DNA from 4 places in the Stutzerimonas sp. NM35 genome. Region 4 is predicted to be linked to each of the others. Evidence: predicted binding sites of a transcription regulator. Region 4 holds the regulator's gene; each other region holds the start of a gene.

Region 1 (3,261 bases), 1.9 Mb from region 4:
CGCGGTCGGTTCCGAAGTAACCGGCACGGGTATAACTCACCGCACCATTGTTACTGACCTGGAAAAAGCCATTGCCATTGATGGCCAGGTCAAGCGCATTCTGGGTGTAGTTGATATTGCCCTGGTTGAACTGCTGGGACACATTGGACATCAGCACGCCGCTGCCCTGCGGGTTCTTGCCGGTCCCCATCACCGAGGCGGCATAGACGTCGGAAAATTCCGCCCGTGACTGCTTGAAACCGACAGTGCCGGCGTTGGCGATATTGTTACCGGTGACGTTGAGGTCTTTGCTGGCAGCACGCAAGCCGCTGAGGCCGATATTGAACGACATGAAGAGCTCCTTTGCCGGAACTGCCGGCAGTTACAGCCGATAGTTGCGGCCTATGGTTATTGGCCGATGACCTGCACATGGGAAAGCGGAACACTGCCGAGCCCGGCAAGGTTGAGCAGCAGTTCGTTACCACCCAGCGTCACACTGTCGACGTTTGCTGGCAGCAGCGTATAAAGACCCTTGGTTTCACCGCCGTAGGTGGCCTGCGCTTCGAACTTGTAGGTACCGGGCGGCACGGTATTGCCGCTGGCATCCTTGCCGTCCCACATGAAGGAGACATTGCCTGCTTCCTGTGAGCCCATATTGATCCGATTGACCACCGAGCCAGCCTCGTCATAAATATTGACATAGACGTTGCTGCTGCTGGTGGGCAGGATCAGGCTGGCCTTGAAGGTCTCGCTGGTATCCACCACTGCTTTCTCGGTCGGCACGATCACCTTGCGACCGACCAGCGAAGACGCTTGAAGCGCCTGCGAAGACTGATAGCCGGAAAGAATGGTTTCCATGCTTGAATTCAGCTTCTCGACACCCTCGACCGTACTGAACTGTGCCAACTGGCCGATGAATTCGCCATTTTCCTGGGGTTCCAGCGGGTTCTGGTTGTTCAACTGGGCTACCAGCAGCTCGAGAAACTCGTTCTTGCCAAGGTCGTTGCCCTTGACCTCGCGATCCTTGCCGAACTGGTATTGATCGAGTACCGAACCGGTACCGTCGACGCCGCCTGTAGTGCTCATGGCAATCTCTCGTAAGGGTTACTGGCCCAGGGTCAGAACTTTCTGCAGCATGGTCTTGGCCGTGTTCATCAACTCGGCATTGGTCTGGAACGAGCGACTGGCCGAAATCATGTCGGCCATCTCTTCCACCACATTGACGTTCGGGTAATACACATACCCCTCTTCGTTCGCAGCGGGATGGTTGGGCTCGTAACGCGCCTGCAGCTCGCTCTGGTCCTCCACCACACCCAGCACCTGAACGCCGGCGCCGGCCTGATCCTGACCGGCGAACAGCGATTCGTTCGGTGCGCCATTGGCCTGCTGCAGGACGGTGGCGAACACCGGGTGGCGCGCACGATAGGTCTGGTCAACGCTGGAGGACACGGTCTCGGCGTTGGCGATGTTGCTGGAGATGGTATTCAGGCGCGTGCTCTGGGCACTCATGCCGCTACCGGCGATATTGAAGACACTGCTAAGTGACATGGCGCTGCTCCTTGTTATTCGCCGCGCAGGGCGCTGATCAGCCCTTTGAATTTACTGTTGAGCAGAGTAAAGCTCGCCTGGAAATCGATGGCATTTTCGGCATAGGTCGCCTGCTCCACCTGCATGTCGACCGTGTTCTGATCCAGCGATGCATGCGTGGGGGTACGAAAGCGCAAGCCGGGATCGGCAATTTCCATCCCCTCGGCGGCGATGTGCCTGCTGCTGGTCACGGCCACGCCAAAACCGCTCTGATTCTTGCTGTTCTGCTCAGCCAGAACGGCGCTGAAGTCCAGATCCCGCGCCTTGTAATTGGGCGTGTCTGCGTTGGCGATATTGTTGGCCAGCACTTCAGCGCGCTGCGCACGAAAGCCGAGCGCTTTTTCATGAATGCCAAGCGCCTTGTCGAAACTGATGCTCATGATCTGGCCCTCTGCCGGATACAAGTCTGCCTGGGCAAACACCAGCAAAGGCCGTGCCATTACGTCAAAGCATTGATATACAAGGGTTTTTAAAAGAAAGGCGGGGCAAAGGTGTCAAAAGCGGCAAGGCTTTTCCAGTGTTTTGCCGCCCTCAGTCCGGAAGGCGACATTTTTTTGCCGCTATTGCAGGACAAGCCGGAGACTCACTTGGCCTTGTAGATGATGCCAGGACTGCACTGAACCATCTGATACAACTCGGGCAGGCCGTTGAGCGCCTCGGAAGCACCCAGAAACAGATAGCCGCCTGGTTTCAGGGTGGCATGGATGCGCTTGAGAATGTCCTTCTTCACATCCGCAGAGAAGTAGATGAGCACATTCCGGCAGAACACCACGTCGAACTTGCCCAGCACGGCATAGCTGTCGAGAAGATTCTGCACGCGAAACTCCACGCGGCTGCGGATGGCCGGCTTGACGACCCAGCGCCCAGGCGCCTTGACATCGAAGTAACGCTGCAACCGCTCACTCGACAGCCCGCGCGCAATGGCCAGGCTGTCGTACTCGGCGGCCTTGCATGCCGCGAGCATGGTGCCCGACAGCTCGGTCGCGACGATCTGCACCGACGGCTTGGGCTGGCCCGGATTGCTTCGCTCGTACTCATCGATGGTCATCGACAGCGAATAGGGCTCCTGTCCCGACGAGCAGGCTGCCGACCATATGCGCAGGCGCTGACCGGAAGCAGTCTTGAGCAATTCCGGCAGCACGCGGCTTCTGAGCACCTCGAAGGGATAGGCGTCACGAAACCAGAGCGTTTCGTTGGTCGTCATCGCATCGATGACCTGCTCGCGCAATCCCCGGTGTGGTTGCGCCTGGATTTGTCGAACCAGTTCGCCGAGGCTCTTCAGCCCGTGCTGTTCCATCAGTTTGTTGAGACGGCTAGACACGAGATATTGCTTGTTGCTGCCCAGAAGAATGCCGCAACTCTTTTCCAGGAACACCCGAAACTGATCGAAATCCAGATCACCTGACACTAATAACGCCTCACCATTCAAGAGGACATTGCCTCGACATCAATCCGTAGTCCGGATTCGCTCAATCACTCGACTAGCCAGGTCGTCCGGCTGGAACTTGGCGAGGAAATCATCTGCTCCGACACGCTTGACCATGCTCTGGTTGAACACACCGGAGAGCGAAGTATGCAGCAGAATATGCATATCACCCATAGCCGGATCCTGACGGACCTCGGTGGTGAGCGTATAACCGTCCATTTCCGGCATCTCGATGTCGGAAATCATCATCACGAACTCCTCGGATGGCT
Region 2 (3,261 bases), 1.4 Mb from region 4:
TGGAAGAAGAAATCGGCGCGTGCGGAGTAGTACGGCGCATCCTCGCCACCGGCGGCCACGACATCCACCGCGTGTTCATCACCAATCAGGAAACCCAGGCTCGGCAGGATGCCGCCCTCGGGGCTCGAATACATGATGTAGTAGCCGATCAGCAGGTACATGATCGACGCCACCGAATACAGCACGATGTTCTTGGTGAGGATTTCCGCCGTGTTCTTCGCCCGCACCAGCCCGGATTCGAGCATGGCGAAACCGGCTGCCATCCACATCACCAGGGCGCCGCAAAGGACGAAGTAGAAAGTATCGAGCCCGTACTGGACGGGTATCAGAGCTGTGCTGTCCATGTGTCACCTCTTGCTGTCGCGCATCTCGCGCCGTTCGGTCGCCGCCCAGCCGCCTTTCTTGCGGCAAGCCGGCCCCAGACCCCGGTGCTGACTCCGGGGGTTCGTACTCTTGAAAATCGGATTTGCTGCCTGCCAGTGCGCCTGGCGTGGCTGCGCTACGTCGAGCCGCGGATGGGAATGTCGGTGCGGATATCAGGCAGGCGAGAGCGGCCACCGGCAGAGGCGCCATCCAGGGCCAGCCTGTGGCCGACCGTGCAGAGGACGCTCACCAGGCTGGGGATGGCCACGAACGGCAGCGGGCCGATGGCCGTGCGCCTCCGTGGCATGTCGCCTGAGTCGAGCGTTGTCGCCTGCGTCAGGCGCGAGCCTGGGATATGCGGGGACAAAAGGGCTCCTAGCCCTGCGATCTTTCGCAGAGTCATGGTGTTCACTCCTGGGGCGTGGGGTTCGGTGGGCCTGGCTTAGATCGCGTCGGTATCGGTTTCGCCGGTACGGATGCGGATGGCCTGCTCCAGGTTGACGACGAAGATCTTGCCGTCGCCGATCTTGCCGGTGTTGGCCGCCTTGGTGATCGCCTCGATCACGCGGTCGAGCTGATCGTCGGCAATCGCCACGTCGATCTTCACCTTCGGCAGGAAGTCGACGACATATTCCGCACCGCGATACAGCTCGGTGTGTCCCTTTTGCCGACCGAAGCCTTTGACTTCGGTAACGGTGATGCCCTGTACGCCGATTTCCGACAGCGACTCGCGGACATCGTCCAGCTTGAACGGCTTGATGATGGCAGTGACTAGTTTCATGAAAACTTCTCCCGTTTAGGTGGACTTGCCCCAGAAGTACGAACCCGGTGACAAGTCTAAGCTCAGTGTCCGGCTCTTGTAACGCGCCGCTGCAATCCGGCACCGTTCCGACACCTTTCGCCGCTCTGGCAAAACATCCCGAATCACCTGCGCCGCATCCCTGCGATGCGTGCGCTGCAACAGGCCAAGCAGAATCGATGCCAACTCCATGAAACCGCTGTTGCTGCGGCTTTGAAGGCTTCATCGATGCCTGCAAACAGAACCCATGCACCAGATCGAACCGCATGCCCGCAGCAGTGCCCGCTAATCGTGCATGGCCGCCAGAACCAGCCGCAGGCCGGCGTGTTACACTGCCCGCCGCTCAGAAACAGGTGAAACCATGTTCCCGCCCAAAGCCCTTCTCGACGCCATCGGCTCCCAGGCCTCGCGCCTGTTCAATGGCGAAACGCCCCTGCCGAACGCCGAAATCGAAACCCGCTTCAAGAGCATCGTGCAAAGTGCCCTGAGCAAGCTCGATGTGGTCAGCCGTGATGAGTTCGACGGCCAGATGCTGGTTCTGACCCGCACCCGCGCCCGCCTGGAAGCGCTTGAGGCCAAGGTCGCCGAGCTGGAAGAAAAACTTACGCCGCCTACTGCCGAGTAGCTGCAGCGGCGACACGATCAAGGAGTGATCGAATGTCCCTGGCCATCGTCCACAGCCGCGCCCAAGTGGGTGTGGAAGCGCCATCCGTCACGGTCGAGGCACATCTCGCCAACGGTCTGCCGTCGCTGACCCTGGTCGGCCTGCCGGAAACCGCCGTGAAGGAAAGCAAGGACCGCGTGCGCAGCGCCATCCTGACGTCCAGCTTCGATTTTCCCGCGCGCCGCATCACGCTCAACCTCGCGCCCGCCGATCTGCCCAAGGACGGCGGGCGTTTCGACCTGTCCATCGCCTTGGGCATCCTCGCCGCCAGTGGCCAGATCCCCGCCGACAGCCTGAACGGTATCGAATGCCTGGGCGAGCTGGCGCTTTCCGGCGCGCTGCGTCCGGTGCAGGGCGTCTTGCCAGCAGCCCTGGCGGCCCGCACAGCCGGTCGCGCGCTGCTGGTGCCACGGGCCAATGCCGAGGAAGCCAGCCTGGCCTCGGGCCTGACCGTCTACGCCGCCGACCACCTGCTGGAAGTCGCCGCGCACCTCAGCGGCCAGACGCCTATCGCCGCCTACCAGGCCCAGGGCCTGCTGCGCCAGGTGTTGCCCTATCCCGATCTTGCCGACGTGCAGGGGCAGTTGTCGGCCAAGCGCGGCCTGCTGATCGCCGCGGCAGGCGCCCATAATCTAATTTTCAGCGGCCCCCCAGGCACCGGCAAGACGCTGCTGGCCAGCCGCCTGCCGGGCCTGCTGCCGCCGCTGGAGGAACAGGAGGCGCTGGAAGTGGCGGCGATCCAGTCGGTGGCCAGCCAGTCACCGCTGGAGCACTGGCCGCAGAGGCCGTTTCGCCAGCCCCATCACAGTGCATCGGGACCAGCGCTGGTGGGTGGCGGCAGCCGACCGCAGCCCGGCGAGATTACCCTGGCGCATCAGGGCGTGCTGTTTCTCGATGAGTTGCCGGAGTTCGATCGCAAGGTGCTGGAGGTTTTAAGGGAGCCTCTGGAAAGTGGCCATATCGTGATCGCCCGTGCGCGGGACCGGGTGCGTTTCCCCGCGCGTTTTCAACTGGTGGCGGCGATGAATCCCTGTCCCTGCGGTTATCTGGGCGACCCCGGCGGTCGCTGCCGCTGCACACCGGACCAGATCCAGCGCTACCGAAGCAAACTCTCCGGGCCACTGCTCGACCGCATCGACCTGCACCTGACCGTCGCCCGCGAAGCCACCTCGCTCAGCGCCACGCCCATTGCGAGTGAAAGCAGCGCAACGGTCGCCGCCGTCGTGGCGCATGCGCGGCGGATTCAACAGACGCGCCAGGGCTGCGCCAATGCCTTTCTCGACCTTGCCGGCTTGCGCAGCCACTGCGCGCTGGGCGGCGAAGATCAGCAATGGCTGGAACGTGCCTGTGAGCGACTGGGTCTATCGCTACGTGCCGCACATCGAATCCTCAAGGTTGCGCGAACCCTGGCCGACCTGGAAGAAAGCGCTGCCAT
Region 3 (3,261 bases), 2.1 Mb from region 4:
AACTCCAGCAGGTAATGGAGGCTGAATACCCGCAGTTGCTGGATACCTTTCTTGGCGATTCCGAGGAAAGGCTGCGCCTGCTGCAGACGACCTGCCGAAGTGCTGACGCAGAGCGCCTTCGCCAGGCGGCGCACAGCTTCAAGGGCAGTTGCAGCAACATGGGCGCCGCCCTGCTGGCCGAACATTGCCATGCCCTGGAAGAGACCGCGCAGCGCGGACAGCTTGAAGAGGCGTGCGAACTGATCGAGCGAATCGAACGCGAGTTTGCCATTGTGCGGATTCTCTATCGTGCCGAGCGCCAGCGTTTTTGTGGGCCTGGCTGAGACGGCGCTACGGAATCGATATCCTGAGCTTGTTACTGGCCCGGAGTTTGCTTGAGATTGACTCAGGGGCTACACAACTCATTACTTCAAGCGGAACTATTCATGGCCGTTTCTCCTGATTTATTGCTCAACACCAAGGCGCCGGCGACAGTCGCCAAGACCGCGAGCACCTCTTCCAGGAATGCTTCGCAAGCCGGCCGGGACAATGCTTCCAGCTTTGCCGACGTCTATGCCAGGGAGCGCCAAGGCAAACCTGTCGAGCGTCAGGATGGCGCTGCCACTGCCGCGCGCAACACGTCCGGCAAAGACAAGTCCGCAGATGAAACCGCCGAGAAAAGCGGCACGCAAACGCCGGGCCTTGCCGAGGCTGGCAACGACTTGCCGGTAACCGAGGGGGCGGAGCAGGGGGCTGAAGTCGAGCTCGATCCGTTGCTGTTACTGGGTATGGGTGGGCAAGCCGAAGGTGCGGATGAGGCACTGCAAACACCAGATGGCGAACTCCTGACAGGTTGGCCGCAGGGGCAAGTGCCCATGACAGCCTCCGACGCCGCGCCGGAGGCCGAGGATTCGTTGATGGCGCAGCATTCGCTGGTCGAGACCCAGGCGACAGCGCAGAAAATGTTGCCCGCGCAAGGCTTGGCTGAAGGTGAGGCTGTTACCGAAGCGAAAGCGTACCTTTCCGCGAAGCTGCTTCCAGACGAGATGGCCAGCGAGGATGGCGAGACGTTTTCGCTTGAGGAGGATTTTGCCGAGCTGCTCGATCAGCAGATCGCGCCGAAGGAGGGCCGCAGCAGTGCCGTTGATGCCGCGCCTGACCGGCTCAATACCCTGACGCAGGCGATTTCCCAGCAAAATCAGGCCCAGCAGGCACAGCGCCCCGTACTGGTCCCGGGACAGCCGCTGCAAATGCAGCAGCCCGGACTGAGCGAGGCGGTGGTTGATCGGGTGATGTGGCTGTCGAGCCAGAACCTCAAGTCGGCGGAAATACAGCTCGACCCGGCCGAACTGGGCCGCATGGAAATTCGCATCGACATGAGCAAGGAGCACAGTCAGGTGACCTTCCTCAGCCCTCACGCCGGCGTTCGTGAAACGCTGGAAGGGCAGATGCAGCGCTTGCGCGACATGTTCTCGCAGCAGGGCATGAGCATGGATGTGAACGTATCGGATCAGTCCGCGCACGGTCGCCAGGGCGAAGGCGACGCCGAGTCGCGTGAGGGGCGTGGCGGTGCCATTGCCGGGTTGGCCGGTGATGAGGGGGAGGTGGTTCAGGGCTCGATGGAAATCAGCGGTGCAAGGGCTGGTGATGCGCGCGGGCTGGTGGATTACTACGCCTGACGCCTTTCACGTGGGTTCAAAGAACCGGGTGCCAACAGGCTGTTGGTGCCCGGTTTTTGCTTTCCGGGGATAATGCGCAGCTCTTTATTCGGAAATCCCTCAGGCCGCTGGTCATTTACTGTGCTCCCTCACTGGCCGATACTTTGGCACAGCAGTTGCTCCCAACTCATTGAACGACATGAAATCACGCGTGATGACGGATATTTGGCATGGCTAAAACACAGGGTCCCCCGGATATAGCGAGTCCCGCTGCTGCGGCTCCGGCGGACGGCAAGCGTAAACTCAAGCTGATCGTTCTGGTCGTACTCGGTCTGTTGCTGGCCGTTGGAGTGTCGGTGGGCAGCACGCTGTATTTCATGAACAAGGGCGAGCCGAAAAGTCCGGATGCGGCGCAAGGCAGCCAGGCGGCGCCTCAGCGTCAGGCTGCCATCTATGAAGTGCTGGCGCCGGCATTCGTGGTCAATTTCAGCAACACCGGCGGTCGCCAGCGTTACATGCAGGTGAGCGTCGCCCTGATGTCGCGCGATCAGGCGGCGCTGGATGCGCTGAAGGAACACATGCCCCTGTTGCGCAATCAACTGGTCATGCTCTTCTCCAGCCAGGAGTTCGCTTCACTGGCTACCCCCGTGGGGCAGGAGATGTTGCGCCAGCAGGCCACCGCCAGCGTTCAGGAGCTGGCCCAGAAGGAAATCGGCAAACTGGCCATCGAGCAAGTGCTGTTTACCAACTTCGTACTTCAATAGGGGCCTCGCAGATGGCTGTTCAAGACCTGCTCTCGCAAGACGAGATCGACGCGCTCCTGCATGGGGTCGACGACGGCCTGGTCGATACCGAAGGCGATTCCGAACCGGGCAGCATCAAGAGCTATGACCTGACCAGCCAGGACCGCATCGTCCGTGGCCGCATGCCCACCCTGGAAATGATCAACGAGCGCTTCGCCCGCTACACACGCATCAGCATGTTCAACCTGCTGCGCCGCTCGGCGGACGTTTCGGTGGGTGGCGTACAGGTGATGAAATTCGGCGAGTACATCCATTCGCTGTACGTGCCCACCAGCCTCAATCTGGTGAAGATCAAGCCGCTACGCGGGACGTCGCTGTTCATTCTCGACGCCAAGCTGGTGTTCAAGCTGGTGGACAATTTCTTTGGCGGTGATGGTCGCCATGCCAAGATCGAGGGCCGTGAATTCACTCCTACCGAATTGCGCGTGGTGCGCATGGTGCTGGAACAGGCTTTCCTCGACCTGAAGGAGGCCTGGCATGCGGTGCTGGATGTCAATTTCGAATACGTGCATTCGGAAGTGAATCCGGCCCTGGCCAATATCGTCAGCCCCAGCGAGGTAGTGGTCGTTTCGACGTTCCATATCGAACTCGACAGCGGTGGTGGCGATCTTCATGTAACCATGCCGTATTCGATGATCGAGCCGATCCGCGAGATGCTCGATGCCGGTTTCCAGTCGGATGTCAGCGACCAGGACGAGCGTTGGTCCAAGGCTCTGCGCGAGGATATCCTTGACGTCAACGTACCGCTTGGCGCCACTGTCGTGCGGCGTCAGCTCAAGCTGCGCGACATCCTCAACATGCAGCCGGGCGATGTCATTCCG
Region 4 (3,261 bases):
CCAGCTCCGGCAGCAGCCCGGCAGGGAGGTTGTCGATGCAATAGAAGCCATTGTCTTCGAGAACGTCGAGAGCCGTGCTTTTACCTGAACCGGAGCGCCCGCTGACAATGATCAGGCGCATGGCAGCGAAGTATCCAACAGTGTTGGGCATCGGCGTTGCGAACCTTGCTGCTGGCAGCAGTGGCGCGAAATTCGTGAGGGACTGATTGCGGACACGTCTCGCTCCCTGGTTGCGGGTCATCCGGCCTGTTTAGTGGCCGTGCTGGATATCGACCACTGCCTGATACAGCTCCTGGCCGGTTGCGACGTTGCGCAGCCGCTCACGGACTTCTTCCTGGTCCAGCATGCTGGCAATCTGGCGAAGCAGTTCGAGGTGCTCGTCGGTCGCGGCTTCCGGTACCAGAAGCACGAACAGCAGATCGACCGGGGCGCCATCGATGGCATCGAAATCCACCGGCGCGTCGAGTCGCAGCACCGCACTGAGCGGCGTCGTGCAGCCGGGCATCCGGCAGTGCGGTATGGCGATGCCATTGCCGAAACCGGTGGAGCCGAGCTTTTCGCGTGCAACGAAGCTTTCGAAAATATTCTGTGTGTCGAGATCGGGAAGGTCCTGGCCGATCACCTTGGCGATCTGTTCCAGGACGCGTTTCTTGCTGCCGCCCGGTACGTTCACGAGTGAACGTCCGGGGGCGAGGATGTTTTCGAGTCGGATCATGGGTCAGCGAGCCACGGCACCCTGGTTATGGTCGAGTTGTTTCTCTTTGTGCTTGATCAACTGTCGGTCGAGCTTGTCGGCGAGCAGGTCTATCGCAGCGTACATGTCTTCGTGTTCGGCATTGGCGACTACTTCGCGACCAGCGATATGCATGGTGGCTTCGGCTTTCTGCTTCAGTTTTTCAACCTGCAGAACGACCTGGATATCGATGATGCGATCGAAATGCCTTTCCAGCCGCTGCAGTTTCTCATCGATATAGTCACGCAGTGCTTCGGTTACTTCCAGATGAAGGCCGGTGATCTTGACTTGCATACTGCTTCTCCTTGTTGCTTCGGGCGAATTGACGGGCCTGGAGCCCGTCACCGGAAGAAATCGGCCAGGTCGCCTGGTTTCTAGCAAACCTGTCTTTACAACAATCGCTTGCGCTCGCTGGATGGCGCAATGCCCAAGGATTCCCGGTATTTGGCGACGGTTCGGCGTGCCACCTGAATACCCTGCTCTTCAAGTAGACCAGCGATCTTGCTGTCACTCAATGGCTTTTTGGGGTTTTCCGCCGCCACCAGCTTCTTGATGATCGCGCGAATGGCGGTGGATGAGCACTCGCCTCCTTCGGCGGTGCTGACGTGACTCGAGAAAAAGTATTTCAGCTCGTAGATGCCACGCGGCGTATGCATGTATTTCTGGGTGGTGACGCGGGAGATGGTCGATTCATGCATGCCCACCACTTCGGCAATGTCGTGCAAAACCAGCGGCTTCATTGCCTCGTCACCGTGCTCGAGAAAGCCGCGCTGGTGTTCGACGATCTGGGTGGCGACCTTCATCAGTGTCTCGTTGCGGCTGAGCAGGCTCTTGATGAACCAGCGTGCTTCCTGCAGCTGATTGCGCATGAAGGTGTTGTCGGCGCTGGAGTCGGCGCGCTTGACGAAGCCTGCATACTGGGCGTTCACCCGCAGGCGCGGCATCGCGTCCTGGTTCAGTTCGACCAGCCAGCGGTTGTTGTCTTTGCGCACGATCACGTCGGGAACGATGTATTCCGGTTCGCTCGTTTCGATCTGCGAGCCGGGGCGCGGGTTGAGTGACTGGATCAGGTCGATGACCTGGCGCAGTTCGTCTTCCTTGAGCTTCATGCGCCGCAGCAGCAGGCTGTAGTCGCGGCTGCCGAGCAGGTCCAGATGCTCGCCAACCAGGCGCGTGGCTTCGCTCAGCCAGGCGGTGTGCTCGGGTAACTGGCGCAATTGCAGCAGCAGGCACTCGCGCAGGTCGCGTGCGCCTATGCCGGCGGGCTCGAATTGCTGGATGCGGTGCAGCACCACCTCGATTTCGTCGAGCTCGATCTCCAGTTCGGGATCGAAGGACTCCAGCACTTCTTCGAGGCTCTCATCCAGGTAGCCCTGGGGGTTGATGCAGTCGATCAGGGTGGTGGCGATGAGTCGGTCGGTGTCGCTCATCGGTGCCAGGTTGAGTTGCCAGAGCAGATGGGTCTGCAGGCTCTCGCCCGATGAGGTGCGGGTGGTGAAGTCCCATTCGTCGTCATCATTGCTGGGCAGGCTGCTGGCGCTGGTCTGGTAGATGTCTTCCCAGGCGGTGTCTACCGGCAGCTCGTTGGGAATGCGCTCGCCCCAATCGCCTTCCTCGAAATTTTCCACCGTATTGATGGGTTCTTCGTACTGGCTGTCCGGGCTGCCGTGCTCGGCTGGGGTGTTCTCGGTTTTCTTGTCGAGTGACTCGGCCATCGGATCGGGATTGTCGAAGTCGTCCCCGTCTTCTTCGCGTTCGAGCATGGGATTGGAGTCCAGCGCTTCCTGGATCTCCTGCTGGAGGTCGAGGGTCGAGAGCTGGAGCAGTCGTATGGCTTGTTGCAGCTGCGGTGTCATCGTCAGCTGCTGGCCCATCTTCAGGACTAGCGATGCTTTCATTGCAGAGGACTTCGAACCTTGTGTGCCGGCGCAACCGCGCCTGTTCCGACTTCGCTGGCGCTGCCGCGCCGGTGTAAGCAAATTATATGCCTGAAGAGGAAGCGGTTGGCTAGCCCTGAATGGTCCTGTCGAGCGAAAGGCCGAACTACAGGCGGAATTCATGCCCCAGATAGACTTCCTTGACCAGCTGGTTGTCAAGGATGGTCTGTGCATCGCCTTCGGCGATCAGCTGGCCGTCGTTGACGATGTAGGCCGTTTCGCAGATATCCAGCGTCTCGCGGACGTTGTGATCGGTGATCAGCACGCCGATGCCCTTGGCCTTGAGGTGGTGAATGATCTGCTTGATGTCGCCGACCGAGATCGGATCGACGCCGGCGAAAGGCTCGTCGAGCAGGATGAACTTGGGCGCGGTGGCCAGCGCGCGGGCGATTTCGACGCGACGTCGTTCGCCGCCGGAGAGGCTCATGCCGAGGCTGTCACGGATATGGCTGATGTGGAATTCCTGCAGCAGCCCTTCGAGGGCCTGCTGACGACCGCTGCGATCCAGATCCTTGCGGGTTTCGAGGATGGCCATGATGTTGTCGGCAACCGACAGCTTGCGGAAGATCGAGGCCTCCTGCGGCAGGTAAC

What was found. The regulator sigma-54, encoded in region 4, starts transcription at its own class of promoters, with help from an activator protein. The targets are predictions, from matches to a motif close to ANTGGCATNNANNTTGCTNT.
Region 1: flgB (flagellar basal body rod protein FlgB) is a predicted target of sigma-54. The motif match lies at 1,988-2,007, and genes of this name have one in related genera.
Region 2: glnK (P-II family nitrogen regulator) is a predicted target of sigma-54. The motif match lies at 1,330-1,349, and genes of this name have one in related genera.
Region 3: ACYCFC_RS02565 (flagellar basal body-associated FliL family protein) is a predicted target of sigma-54. The motif match lies at 1,801-1,820, and genes of this name have one in related genera.

The regions. Positions count from the first base shown of each region.
Region 1 covers NZ_CM137728.1:755,333-758,593, reverse strand. The annotation lists gene flgE (flagellar hook protein FlgE) at 1-331, opposite strand, end outside; gene flgD (flagellar hook assembly protein FlgD) at 388-1,065, opposite strand; gene flgC (flagellar basal body rod protein FlgC) at 1,084-1,527, opposite strand; gene flgB (flagellar basal body rod protein FlgB) at 1,542-1,946, opposite strand; gene cheR (protein-glutamate O-methyltransferase CheR) at 2,150-2,974, opposite strand; gene ACYCFC_RS03665 (chemotaxis protein CheV) at 3,014-3,261, opposite strand, start outside.
Region 2 covers NZ_CM137728.1:4,044,552-4,047,812, reverse strand. The annotation lists gene ACYCFC_RS18675 (ammonium transporter) at 1-344, opposite strand, end outside; gene ACYCFC_RS18670 (hypothetical protein) at 500-730, opposite strand; gene glnK (P-II family nitrogen regulator) at 806-1,144, opposite strand; gene ACYCFC_RS18660 (accessory factor UbiK family protein) at 1,524-1,787, shown strand; gene ACYCFC_RS18655 (YifB family Mg chelatase-like AAA ATPase) at 1,820-3,261, shown strand, end outside.
Region 3 covers NZ_CM137728.1:544,687-547,947, forward strand. The annotation lists gene ACYCFC_RS02555 (Hpt domain-containing protein) at 15-323, shown strand; gene ACYCFC_RS02560 (flagellar hook-length control protein FliK) at 426-1,658, shown strand; gene ACYCFC_RS02565 (flagellar basal body-associated FliL family protein) at 1,868-2,401, shown strand; gene fliM (flagellar motor switch protein FliM) at 2,413-3,261, shown strand, end outside.
Region 4 covers NZ_CM137728.1:2,671,862-2,675,122, reverse strand. The annotation lists gene rapZ (RNase adapter RapZ) at 1-121, opposite strand, end outside; gene ptsN (PTS IIA-like nitrogen regulatory protein PtsN) at 251-715, opposite strand; gene hpf (ribosome hibernation-promoting factor, HPF/YfiA family) at 719-1,027, opposite strand; gene ACYCFC_RS12470 (RNA polymerase factor sigma-54) at 1,123-2,631, opposite strand; gene lptB (LPS export ABC transporter ATP-binding protein) at 2,777-3,261, opposite strand, start outside.